DNA from 2 places in the Acidovorax sp. PRC11 genome. Region 2 is predicted to be linked to the other one. Evidence: riboswitches for the same ligand, from Rfam matches in the RefSeq annotation. Region 2 holds a riboswitch; the other holds the start of a gene.
What was found. A riboswitch is a leader RNA that binds a small molecule or an ion and turns the genes downstream of it on or off. The one in region 2 is predicted to bind manganese.
Positions count from the first base shown of each region.

Region 1: another riboswitch for manganese. It lies ahead of Q9R47_RS02840 (TMEM165/GDT1 family protein); the one in region 2 lies ahead of mntP (manganese efflux pump MntP).

Region 1 is NZ_JAUZUQ010000002.1:161,753-166,939, forward strand. Features, by position in the region: gene Q9R47_RS02825 (SDR family oxidoreductase) at 1-93, shown strand, start outside; gene Q9R47_RS02830 (RNA-binding protein) at 199-759, opposite strand; gene Q9R47_RS02835 (RNA-binding protein) at 1,023-1,409, opposite strand; yybP-ykoY riboswitch at 1,646-1,756, shown strand; gene Q9R47_RS02840 (TMEM165/GDT1 family protein) at 1,850-2,428, shown strand; gene Q9R47_RS02845 (homoserine O-acetyltransferase) at 2,552-3,751, shown strand; gene metW (methionine biosynthesis protein MetW) at 3,748-4,332, shown strand; gene Q9R47_RS02855 (diguanylate cyclase) at 4,452-5,187, shown strand, end outside.
Region 2 is NZ_JAUZUQ010000011.1:140,250-145,436, forward strand. Features, by position in the region: gene ahpF (alkyl hydroperoxide reductase subunit F) at 1-601, shown strand, start outside; gene Q9R47_RS14460 (hypothetical protein) at 788-1,147, shown strand; gene Q9R47_RS14465 (restriction endonuclease) at 1,237-2,193, opposite strand; yybP-ykoY riboswitch at 2,453-2,621, shown strand; gene mntP (manganese efflux pump MntP) at 2,636-3,205, shown strand; gene Q9R47_RS14475 (pyruvate, water dikinase regulatory protein) at 3,215-4,036, opposite strand; gene ppsA (phosphoenolpyruvate synthase) at 4,308-5,187, shown strand, end outside.

The DNA.
Region 1 (5,187 bases), on a different contig from region 2:
GCACTGCCCAACGCCTGGTTCGACCGCCTGCTGGCCGGGCGTCCGCGCAAGCACCGGCGCGGCGCCGCGGAGGGCGGGGCCGGGCGCGGGTGAAGCAGGGAGCGACAAGAGAAGAAAAAGAAAAGGCCCCCGTTGGGAGCCTTTGCTGGGAACCCGGCAGATGTCGCTCTGCCGGTTCCGCGGTCGCCGTGCGGCCGATCAGTAGCCGCCGTTGCCGCCACCACCGTTGCCGTAGCCGCCGCGGCCACCACCGCCGCCGCCATTGCGGGCGCCGGAGCCGTAGGGGCTGCGGAAGCCGCCGTCGCCGCGGCCGCCGTATCCACCGCCGCCGCCGCCACCGTCACGGCCACCACCGTAGCCGCCGCCGCCGCCGCCGTCGCCACGGCCACCGCCGTAACCACCACCACCGCCGCCACCGTAGCCACCGCCACCGCTGCGGCCACCGCCGCCGTAGCCGCCGCCACCACCACCACCGCCGCCGAAGCCGCCACCGCTGCGGGGCGGACGCGCTTCCATCGGACGGGCTTCGTTCACGACGATGCTGCGGCCACCCAGGGACTGGCCGTTCATGCCTTCGATGGCGGCCTGCGCCTCCGGGTCACTGGCCATCTCGACGAAGCCGAAGCCCTTCGAGCGGCCGGTGTCGCGCTCCATCATCACCTTTGCGCTGGTCACGGCGCCGAACTGGGAGAAAGCCTGCTCCAGATCGCTGTCGCGCACGGAGTACGGCAGGTTGCCGACGTACAGTTTGTTGCCCATCACGGGACTCCTCAAAAACACATGGAAAAAGCGATGGAGTCCCGAAAACGCAGCCGGACGGTCGCAAAGAGCCCCTGCGCGCGAAACTGACGGATCCCCGCAATGCAACGCGAAAAAAAGATTTTTCGCCGAAGCATTATGGGCCATAAGTGGGGGGGGAGATCAAGCGTTCCCAAGCGTCCGTTTGTAGCTCGCATGAATAAAAAAAGGGTCCCGAGGGACCCTTTTTTGTATCTTTTGGCAACCAGGTGGTCGCCGGCCGATCAGTAGCCGCGGCCGCCGCCGTAGCCGCCGCCGCCATTGCCACCACCGTAGCCGCCGCCGCCACCGCTGCGGCCACCGCCGCCGTAGCCGCCGCCACCATTGCCGCCACCGAAACCACCGCTGCGGGGGGGGCGGGCTTCCATCGGACGGGCTTCGTTCACGACCAGGTCGCGGCCGCCGAAGTTCTGGCCGTGCGCGCCCTGGATGGCGGCTTGCGCCTCGGCATCGCTGCCCATTTCGACGAAGCCGAAGCCCTTCGAACGGCCGGTGTCACGTTCCATCATGACCTTGGCGCTGGAGACGGAACCGTACTGGCTGAACGTCTGTTGCAGGTCTTCATCGCGGAAGGAATAGGGCAGGTTGCCCACGTAGAGTTTGTTGCCCATGAAGGACTCCTAAAAAAAACATGAAAACGCGATGGAGCCCGACGCAACCAGCAAACCTGTGACGATCTCAGAGACGCGAAACCGACAATCACCGCAACTGCATTCCTGCAAGCAGAAAAGCAAGACCATTATCAACCATGTGATCCGGATCGGCGCAAGGAAATTGGCGTGCCTGCAACGTTCATTGTGGGTATTTACCCGCACTTTCCGGCGTCCGGGCCCGCTCCCGCGCACTACAATCGCGGCAGTCTCTGGGGAGTAGCCCGCCCGGCGCACCGCGCGCACGGGGGCATGCGTCAACAAACTTGGGCCTGCGCGGCCCATGGCGCATGCGGTTCGACCGAACTGGGCGAGACCATTGGCTGCGCACCGATCCACAGGCCGGAGTCGGGGCGCAGTCGATGCTGTCCGCTTTATCCGGCCGGATAAACCCCCACCCCATGGAAGCCTTCCTCGTATCCACGTCCATCGTCGCGCTCGCGGAAATGGGCGACAAGACCCAGCTCCTCTCGCTCGTGCTCGCGGCCCGCTTCCGCAAGCCCTGGCCCATCGTGCTGGGCATCCTCGCGGCCACCACCGCCAACCATGCGCTCGCCGGTGCCGTGGGCGCCTGGGTCACCACCGTCATCGGGCCGCAGATGCTGCGCTGGATCCTCGGCCTGTCGTTCATCGCGATGGCCGTGTGGATGCTGATCCCCGACAAGCTCGACGACGACGAAACCGGCGGCACCCCGCGCTTCGGCGTGTTCGGCACCACGCTGGTGGCGTTCTTCCTCGCCGAGATGGGCGACAAGACCCAGATCGCCACGGTGATGCTGGCCGCGCAGTACAGCGCGTACTTCTGGGTGGTGGCGGGCACCACGCTCGGCATGATGCTCGCCAACGCGCCCGTGGTCTGGCTGGGCGAACGCATCACGCGGCGCGTGCCGATCCGCGCGGTGCACGTGGTGTCGGCCGTCATCTTCCTGGTGCTCGGGCTCGCCGCGCTGTTCGCACCGGCCGCCGGTCCTTTGGCATAATTGCCGCACACGCGCCGATTTGCCACCGCTTGCGGGCGCTTTATAAATCCAGCTAAAGACCCGACCGTTGGTGCAGTGCGACGACCCGGCCTCGTTTTTAGCGATGCCGGGTTTTTTTCATCCATGTCGTTCATCGCCACACCGCAATCCATGCATTTCGCGGAGCCGCTGCCCCTGCAGGGAGGCGCGTCGATCCGCGACTACACGCTCGCCTACGAAACCTACGGCACGCTGAACGCCGACCGCTCCAACGCGGTGCTGGTGTGCCATGCGCTCAACGCGTCGCACCACGTGGCCGGGGTCTACGAGGGGCAGGCCCGCAGCGAGGGCTGGTGGGACAACATGATCGGCCCGGGCAAGCCGGTGGACACCGACCGCTTCTTCGTGATCGGCATCAACAACCTGGGTTCGTGCTTCGGCTCCACCGGGCCGATGCACACGCACCCGGACACCGGCGAGGTGTACGGCGCCGATTTCCCCGTGGTGACGGTGGAGGATTGGGTGAACGCCCAGGCGCGGCTGCTGGACCGCCTGGGCGTGCAGCAGCTCGCCGCGGTGCTGGGCGGCAGCCTGGGCGGCATGCAGGCGCTGTCGTGGACGCTGCAGTACCCCGACCGCATGCGCCATGCCGTGGTGGTGGCGAGCGCGCCCAACCTCACCGCCGAGAACATCGCGTTCAACGAGGTGGCGCGCCGCGCGATCGTCACCGACCCGGACTTCCACGGCGGGCACTTCTACCGCCACGGCACCATTCCGAAGCGCGGCCTGCGCATCGCCCGCATGATCGGCCACATCACCTACCTGTCGGACGACGTAATGAACGAGAAGTTCGGCCGGCAGCTCCGGAGCCGGGTGCTCGATCGCGCGGTCCCTGGCGCCACGGCCCCCCTGGCGGACGGCGACGCGCCGGTGCCGGGCGCGGGGTCTTACCTCTACAGCACGCAGGACATCGAGTTCCAGATCGAGAGCTACCTGCGCTACCAGGGCGACAAGTTCAGCGATTACTTCGACGCCAACACCTACCTGCTCATCACCCGGGCCCTGGACTACTTCGATCCGGCGCTCGCGTTCGGCGGCAACCTCACGCGGGCGCTGGCCCGCGCCCACGCGCGCTTTCTGCTGGTGAGCTTCACCACCGACTGGCGCTTCTCGCCCGCGCGCAGCCGGGAGATCGTCAAGGCGCTGCTGGAGAACCGGCGGGACGTGAGCTACGCGGAAATCGACGCGCCGCACGGCCACGACGCCTTCCTGCTGGACGATGCGCGCTACATGAACCTGATGCGTTCCTATTTCGACGGCATTGCCAGGGAGTCCGCAGCATGAGCGATCCATCCACCATGCACGCGATCGCGCGGCTCGTGCCCCACGGCGCGCGCGTGCTCGACCTGGGCTGCGGCGACGGCGCGCTGCTCGACATGCTGCAGCGCGAGCGCGGCTGCAGCGGCTACGGCGTGGAGATCGCCGACGACAACGTGCTCGCCTGCGTGCGCCGCGGCGTGAACGTGGTGCAGCTGAACCTCGACGAAGGCCTCGCGATGTTCGGCGACAACTCGTTCGACGTGGTGCTGCAGATCGACACGCTGCAGCACCTGCGCAACGCCGAGGTGATGCTGCGCGAGACGGCGCGCGTCGGGCGGGCGGGCATCGTCGCGTTCCCGAACTTCGCGCACTGGCCGAACCGGCTGTCGGTGCTGCGCGGGCGCATGCCCGTCACGCGCCGGCTGCCCTACCAGTGGTACGACACGCCGAACATCCGCGTCGGAACGTTCAAGGATTTCGAGGTGCTGGCGCACAAGAACCGCCTGCGCGTGCTCGACGCGTTCGGCCTGCAGCGCGGGCGGGAGGTGCGCTTCCTGCCGAACGCGCTGGCCGGCACGGCCGTGTTCCATTTCGAGCACGACTGACGCCCGCGGCGCGCTGCACGCCGGAATTCGCGCAGCGGGTTGCCCGGGGCGGTGGCGCGTGGCGGCGCGTTCGCTTATTCTGCGCCCCCGCACGACCGTTCTTTTTTCCGTTCCGCGCCATGCCGTCCCAGCCCCTGCTGCACCTGCCGACCCTGCTGGCGATGACCGTGGTGGGATCGCTGGTGATGGCGGCCGGGCTGCTGCTGGTGGGCGCGCGCCGGCGGGGCGAGGGGCAGGGCCTGTGGGCCACGGCCCTGCTGATGCAGTCGCTGGCCTACGTGCTGCTCGCGCTGCGCGGCCGGATTCCAGACATGCTCTCGATCGTGGTGGCCAACGGACTGCTGGCCGGTGTGTTCGCGAGCCTGCTCGCAGCCGTCTACCAGTTCCAGCGCCGGCCCCTGCCGTGGCGACAGATCGTGCCCCCGGTGCTGGTGACGCTCGCCCTCTTCGCGGCCTTCCGTGAAGACTACGCGGCGCGCCTGGTGCTGGCGGGCGTGATCTACACGGGCCAGCTCGGCCTGGTGCTGTGGGCGCTGCGGCAGCACCCGTCGGAGGGCCGCGGGGCCCGCATGGTGGCGATCGGCATCTGGCTGCAGTGCGGCATGCTGGTGGTGCGTGCGGTGGCCGCGGCCACGGGCCACATGCCCACGGCCGGGCTGCTGGAGGAGAGCCTCTGGCAGCACGCGACCTTCCTCACCACGTTCGTCACCGTGCAGGCCTCGTCGTTCGGTTTCATCTTCATGGCGCGCGACCGGGCCGACGCCATCAACCAGCGCATGGCCGCGCGCGATCCGCTCACCGACGTGCCCAACCGCCGGGCGACCATCGCGGCGCTGGACCGCGACATCGGCCGCG
Region 2 (5,187 bases):
CGCGCGCTGGCGCAACATGAACGTGCCGGGCGAGGAGCAGTACCGCACCAAGGGCGTCACCTACTGCCCGCACTGCGACGGCCCGCTCTTCAAGGGCAAGCGCGTGGCGGTGATCGGCGGCGGCAACTCTGGCGTCGAAGCCGCGATCGACCTGGCCGGCGTGGTGGCCCACGTCACCGTGCTGGAGTTCGCGGGCGAGCTGAAGGCCGATGCCGTGCTGCAGCGCAAGCTGCGCAGCCTGCCGAACGTGGACGTGATCCTCAACGCCCAGACCACCGAGGTGAAGGGCGACGGCAACCGCGTGACCGGCCTGAGCTACCAGGACCGCACCACCGAAGAGCACCACGTGCTGGCCGTGGAGGGCATCTTCGTGCAGATCGGCCTGCTGCCCAACACCGACTGGCTGCGCGGAACGGTGGAGCTGTCGCGCTTCGGCGAAATCGTGGTCGATTCGCATGGCCGCACCAGCGTGCCGGGCGTGTTCGCGGCCGGTGACTGCACCACGGTGCCGTACAAGCAGATCATCATCGCGGCCGGCGACGGCGCGAAGGCGGCCCTGGGTGCGTTCGACCACCTGATCCGCACCACGGCCCCGGCCTGATGGCGCCCTGCGCCACGGAAGGACAAGGGAGCGGCGATGCCGCTCCCTTTTTCGTTGGCCCGCGGTGGTGGTCCTGGCCGGCATCCCTGCCGGTGGAAAGGGTTCGCGGCGGCATTTTGTGATTGATATTCATTCTCATATACTGCCCGCAGCCAGCCACACCAACGCACCCAGGAGTTTCCCTGCATGTCCGACGCTTCCCGTCCATCCGCCAACCCGCTGCTGCACCCCTCCGAGGCCGAGCCGGGCCTGCCCTGTGCCGAAGCGCTGCTGGCCGGCACGCTGGCGCTCATGACCGGCTATGCGCACACCGAGCGCACGGGCGATCGCGAAGCCATGGGCCGCAAGATTGCCGCCCACCTGGAGAGCCTCGCGCGCATGGAGGGCCTGTCGCCGCATTTCCGCACCATGGCGGGCAACCTGAACAACCGCTGGTCCCGGCGGCTGGGCCTGGCGGCGGGGGAGGGGGCTGCGGTGCCGGCCGGCCCGAGTGCGGCGGAGCTGCAGCGGCGGCTGTGGCACACGGCGCCGGAAGCGCTGCAGTGAGCGCCTGGGCCGTCTGAAGCTTCGGCGGCAAGGCGTCCGGGGCCCTGCGGTTGGCAAGCGGTGCTGTTATTGTGACCCCACCCGGAAAATCACATCGGCTTGGTACCCCGGCACCGCGGGTACGCCGAACATCCCCAGAACGCATGCCCTGCCGAGGCCCCGCGCTTGGCGACCCGGCGCACCATCGGCTGTGCGCAGGCCGGGCATGACGGCGCCGTCGCGGGATCTGGTGCAGATACGGGTGCAGGGGACTGAGCAGGAGCGGGAGTGGAAGCCGGCGCAGGGGGCGGTGCGTCCATGGTCGGCTCCCTGGGGGCCCGCGGAGCGTGCGCCGCTGCCGGCTGTGAAGGCGAATGCGGATGCGAACGCGCCGGCGATCGCCCCTGCCGTATCCACTGCAGCAATGCCTCGCCGTCGATGAGCCGGATGTTCCGCCCGCTGGCGAAGTCCGTGGCCTCCTGCGTGAAGCGGCCCGAGGTGACGACGAAGCCGCCCGCGGCGCCCCGCGCGGCCATCACCCCGTAGAGCTCGCGCACCACGGTCACGCCGACCTTGAAGGCCTTCCACTGCTTGCACTGCACGAGGAACCGGTCGCCGCCCTTGCCGAGCACGAGGTCGACGCCGCCGTCCGCGCCACCGCCGCCCGTCTCTTCCACGAGGTACCCCTGCCTTCGGAAGCTTTCGCCCACGAGCACTTCGAACGCCTGCCACGTCATCCCATGCAGGGCGTCGGCGGCTGGGTTGCGGGCTGCGGTGTCGATCAGCCGGCGGCGCTCGCGGCGGCGCAGGGCGGAAGCGAGGGCCCCCATCGCACACACGAACGGCAGCAGGAACTGGCCGCCATAGGCCAGCCCGCGCCAAATGCTGCTGGTGGCCATGCCGGCGATGTCCTGCGGCGAGCTCGCCACCGGCAACGGCGCATTCGCCCAGCGGTGCAGCACCAGATAGCTCACGATGGCCAGCAGCACGCCCGCCCACCAGGGCAGCAGCGCCACCAGTTCCATCAGGTCATCGATGGCGGATGTTTTTCCTCGTCTTCGGGCCATGTCGGCACTCCCTCTCTGTTTGTTTTGAACGCGCATTCTGCACGCCCCTGGCTGCCTAACGTCTTCTGCAAGAATCCCGTGGCAGCCCTGCCGGCTGGCGTGTCCATGCAAGAATCCAGCGTTCGCTTCTACGGCAGCGAGGTGGCGATGGGGCTGGGCGCAACGTACCGGCCAGGAATGCGACCCGTTTCCAGTAGGCTTCCTGCCGTCGGGGCCATGGGCGTGCGTTCGCCCAGCCTCTTCTAGAATCGCGGCTCCCTTGGGGAGTAGCCTGCCTTCACCGCTGAAGGCGCCTGCGTCAACACACTCGGCATCCCGCATGCCGTGGCGCCGGCATCCGTTGATCGGTTGGCGAGACCATCGGCACTCCATCGCGGCGCAGGCCGGGCAGCGATGGCGTGCCGTTGCGCTCGTGCCCGGCCGATCACAAGTTGTCTTCCCCATGAATCTCGCTGCCATTTCGGTGCTGGCCTTCGCCATGTCGACCGACGCCTTCGCCGCCGCCGTCGGCAAGGGCACCGCCCTCCTCAAACCCCGCTGGTCCGAAGCGCTGCGCACCGGCGCCATCTTCGGCGTGATCGAAGCGCTCACGCCCGTCGCCGGATGGGCGCTGGGCTCGATGGCGTCGGATTACGTCAAGGCCTGGGACCACTGGATCGCGTTCGTGCTCCTGGTGTGCCTGGGCGGCCACATGCTGATCGCGTCGATGAAAAGCCCCGGGGAGATGGAGGCCGAGAAGCCGAGCCGGCACGGATTCTGGCTCCTGGCGGTGACCGGTTTCGCCACCAGCATCGACGCGATGGCGGTCGGCGTGGGCCTCGCCTTCCTCGACGTGAACATCGCCGTGGTGGCCGTGGCCATCGGCCTGGCGACCTTCACCATGGTCACGCTGGGCGTCATGGTCGGCCGCCTGCTGGGAGCCGTCGTGGGCCGCTGGGCCGAGGGCCTGGGCGGCGTCCTGCTCATCGGGATCGGGTCGCTGATCCTCTTCGAGCACCTCACGGTGGCCTGAGCGGGCGAATCAGTACACCAGCCGTTCCGGCCGCACTTCCTGCAGGATCGTCGTCGCGATCTCCTCGATGCTCTTGGTGGTGGTGGAGAGCCAGCGGATGCCCGAGCGCCGCATCATCGCCTCCGCCTCGGCCACCTCGTGGCGGCAGTTCATGAGGTCGGCGTACTTCGAGCCCGGCCGGCGCTCGTTGCGGATCTGCGAGAGCCGCTCGGGCAGGATGGTGAGCCCGAAGATCTTCTTGCGGTGCGGCTCCAGCGCGGGCGGCAGCTGCTTGCGGTCGAAGTCTTCCGGTATGAGCGGGTAGTTGGCCACCTTCAGGCCGCACTGCATCGCCAGGTAGAGGCTGGTCGGGGTCTTGCCGCTGCGCGACACGCCCACCAGGATCACGTCGGCGCCGTCCAGGTCGCGGTGGCTCTGGCCGTCGTCGTGGTCCAGGCTGAAGTTGATCGCCTCGATGCGGTCGGTGTATTCCTTGCTCAGGCTCACGTCCGCGAAGCGGCCCACGCGGTGCAGCGACTTGATGCCCAGCTCGCCCTCCAGCGGGCGGATGAAGGTGCCGAACATGTCCAGCAGCATGCCCTTGCAGTTCTCCTGGATGATGCGCAGCACGCTCATGTTGACCAGCGTGGTGAAGACGACGGGCTTCTTGCCCTCCAGCTCGGCCGTGTGGTTGATGCGGCGCACGGCCTGGTGGGCCTTGTCCTCGGTGTCGATGAAGGGCAGGCGCACGTGGCGCGGCTTGATGTCGAACTGCGCCAGGATGGCGTTGCCGAAGGTTTCCGCCGTGATGCCGGTGCCGTCGGAGATGAAGAATACGGTGCGCGTGTGCATGGGTGGGTCGGGGCTTTCCGGGGTGGATCGATTCGCTCGGGGGTGGCTGGACCGGGACGCCGGTGATGTCCCACAAGCGCCTCGCGGCCGGCCGCCCTACAATCGCGCCCATTATTCCCATTTCCACCATGCACGCGCCCGGCCTACAACCAGAACAGCCAAGCCACAGCGCGCCGTGCATGCGTGACGACGGCGCCCCCGCCAGCCCGCCCCCGCGCGCGGGCGGCCTTGTGCGGCGCGCAGACCCGGTTTCAACTTCTGGAGCTTTCCCATGTCTGCACTGTTCGAATCGACCGCCCTGGTCGTTCCGTTTGAGAACCTGAGAATGACCGACGTCGAGTCGGTGGGTGGCAAGAACGCCTCCCTCGGCGAGATGATCTCCCAGCTGCCCGACGGCGTGCGCGTGCCCACCGGCTTCGCGACCACCGCCCATGCCTTCCGCCAGTTCCTCGCCCACGACGGCCTGGCCCAGAAGATCAGCGACCGCCTGAAGACCCTCGACACCGAGGACGTGCGCGCCCTGGCCGCCGCCGGCGCCGAGATCCGCGCCATGGTCGAGGCCCAGCCCTTCCCGGCCGACCTGGAGCAGGCCATCCGCGGCGCCTTCGCCACGCTGTGCGGCGACAACGCCGAGGCCTGCTTCGCCGTGCGCTCCTCCGCCACCGCGGAAGACCTGCCGGACGCCTCCTTCGCCGGCCAGCAGGAGACCTTCCTGAACGTGGTGGGCATCGACGACGTGCTGCACAAGATGAAGGAGGTGTTCGCCTCCCTCTACAACGACCGCGCGATCAGCTACCGCGTGCACAAGGGCTTCGCGCACGACGTGGTGGCCCTGTCGGCCGGCGTGCAGCGCATGGTGCGCTCCGACCTGGGCGCCGCGGGCGTGATGTTCACGATCGACACCGAATCCGGCTTCGACCAGGTGGTGTTCATCACCTCCAGCTACGGCCTGGGCGAGACGGTGGTGCAGGGCGCCGTGAACCCCGACGAGTTCTACGTGCACAAGCCGATGCTGGCCGCCGGCAAGCAGGCCGTGATCCGCCGCAACCTGGGCAGCAAGCTGGTGCAGATGGTCTTCGCCTCGCCCGAGGAGAAAAAGGCCAATGGCAAGCTGGTGAAGACCACCGACGTGCCCACGGAACTGCGCAACC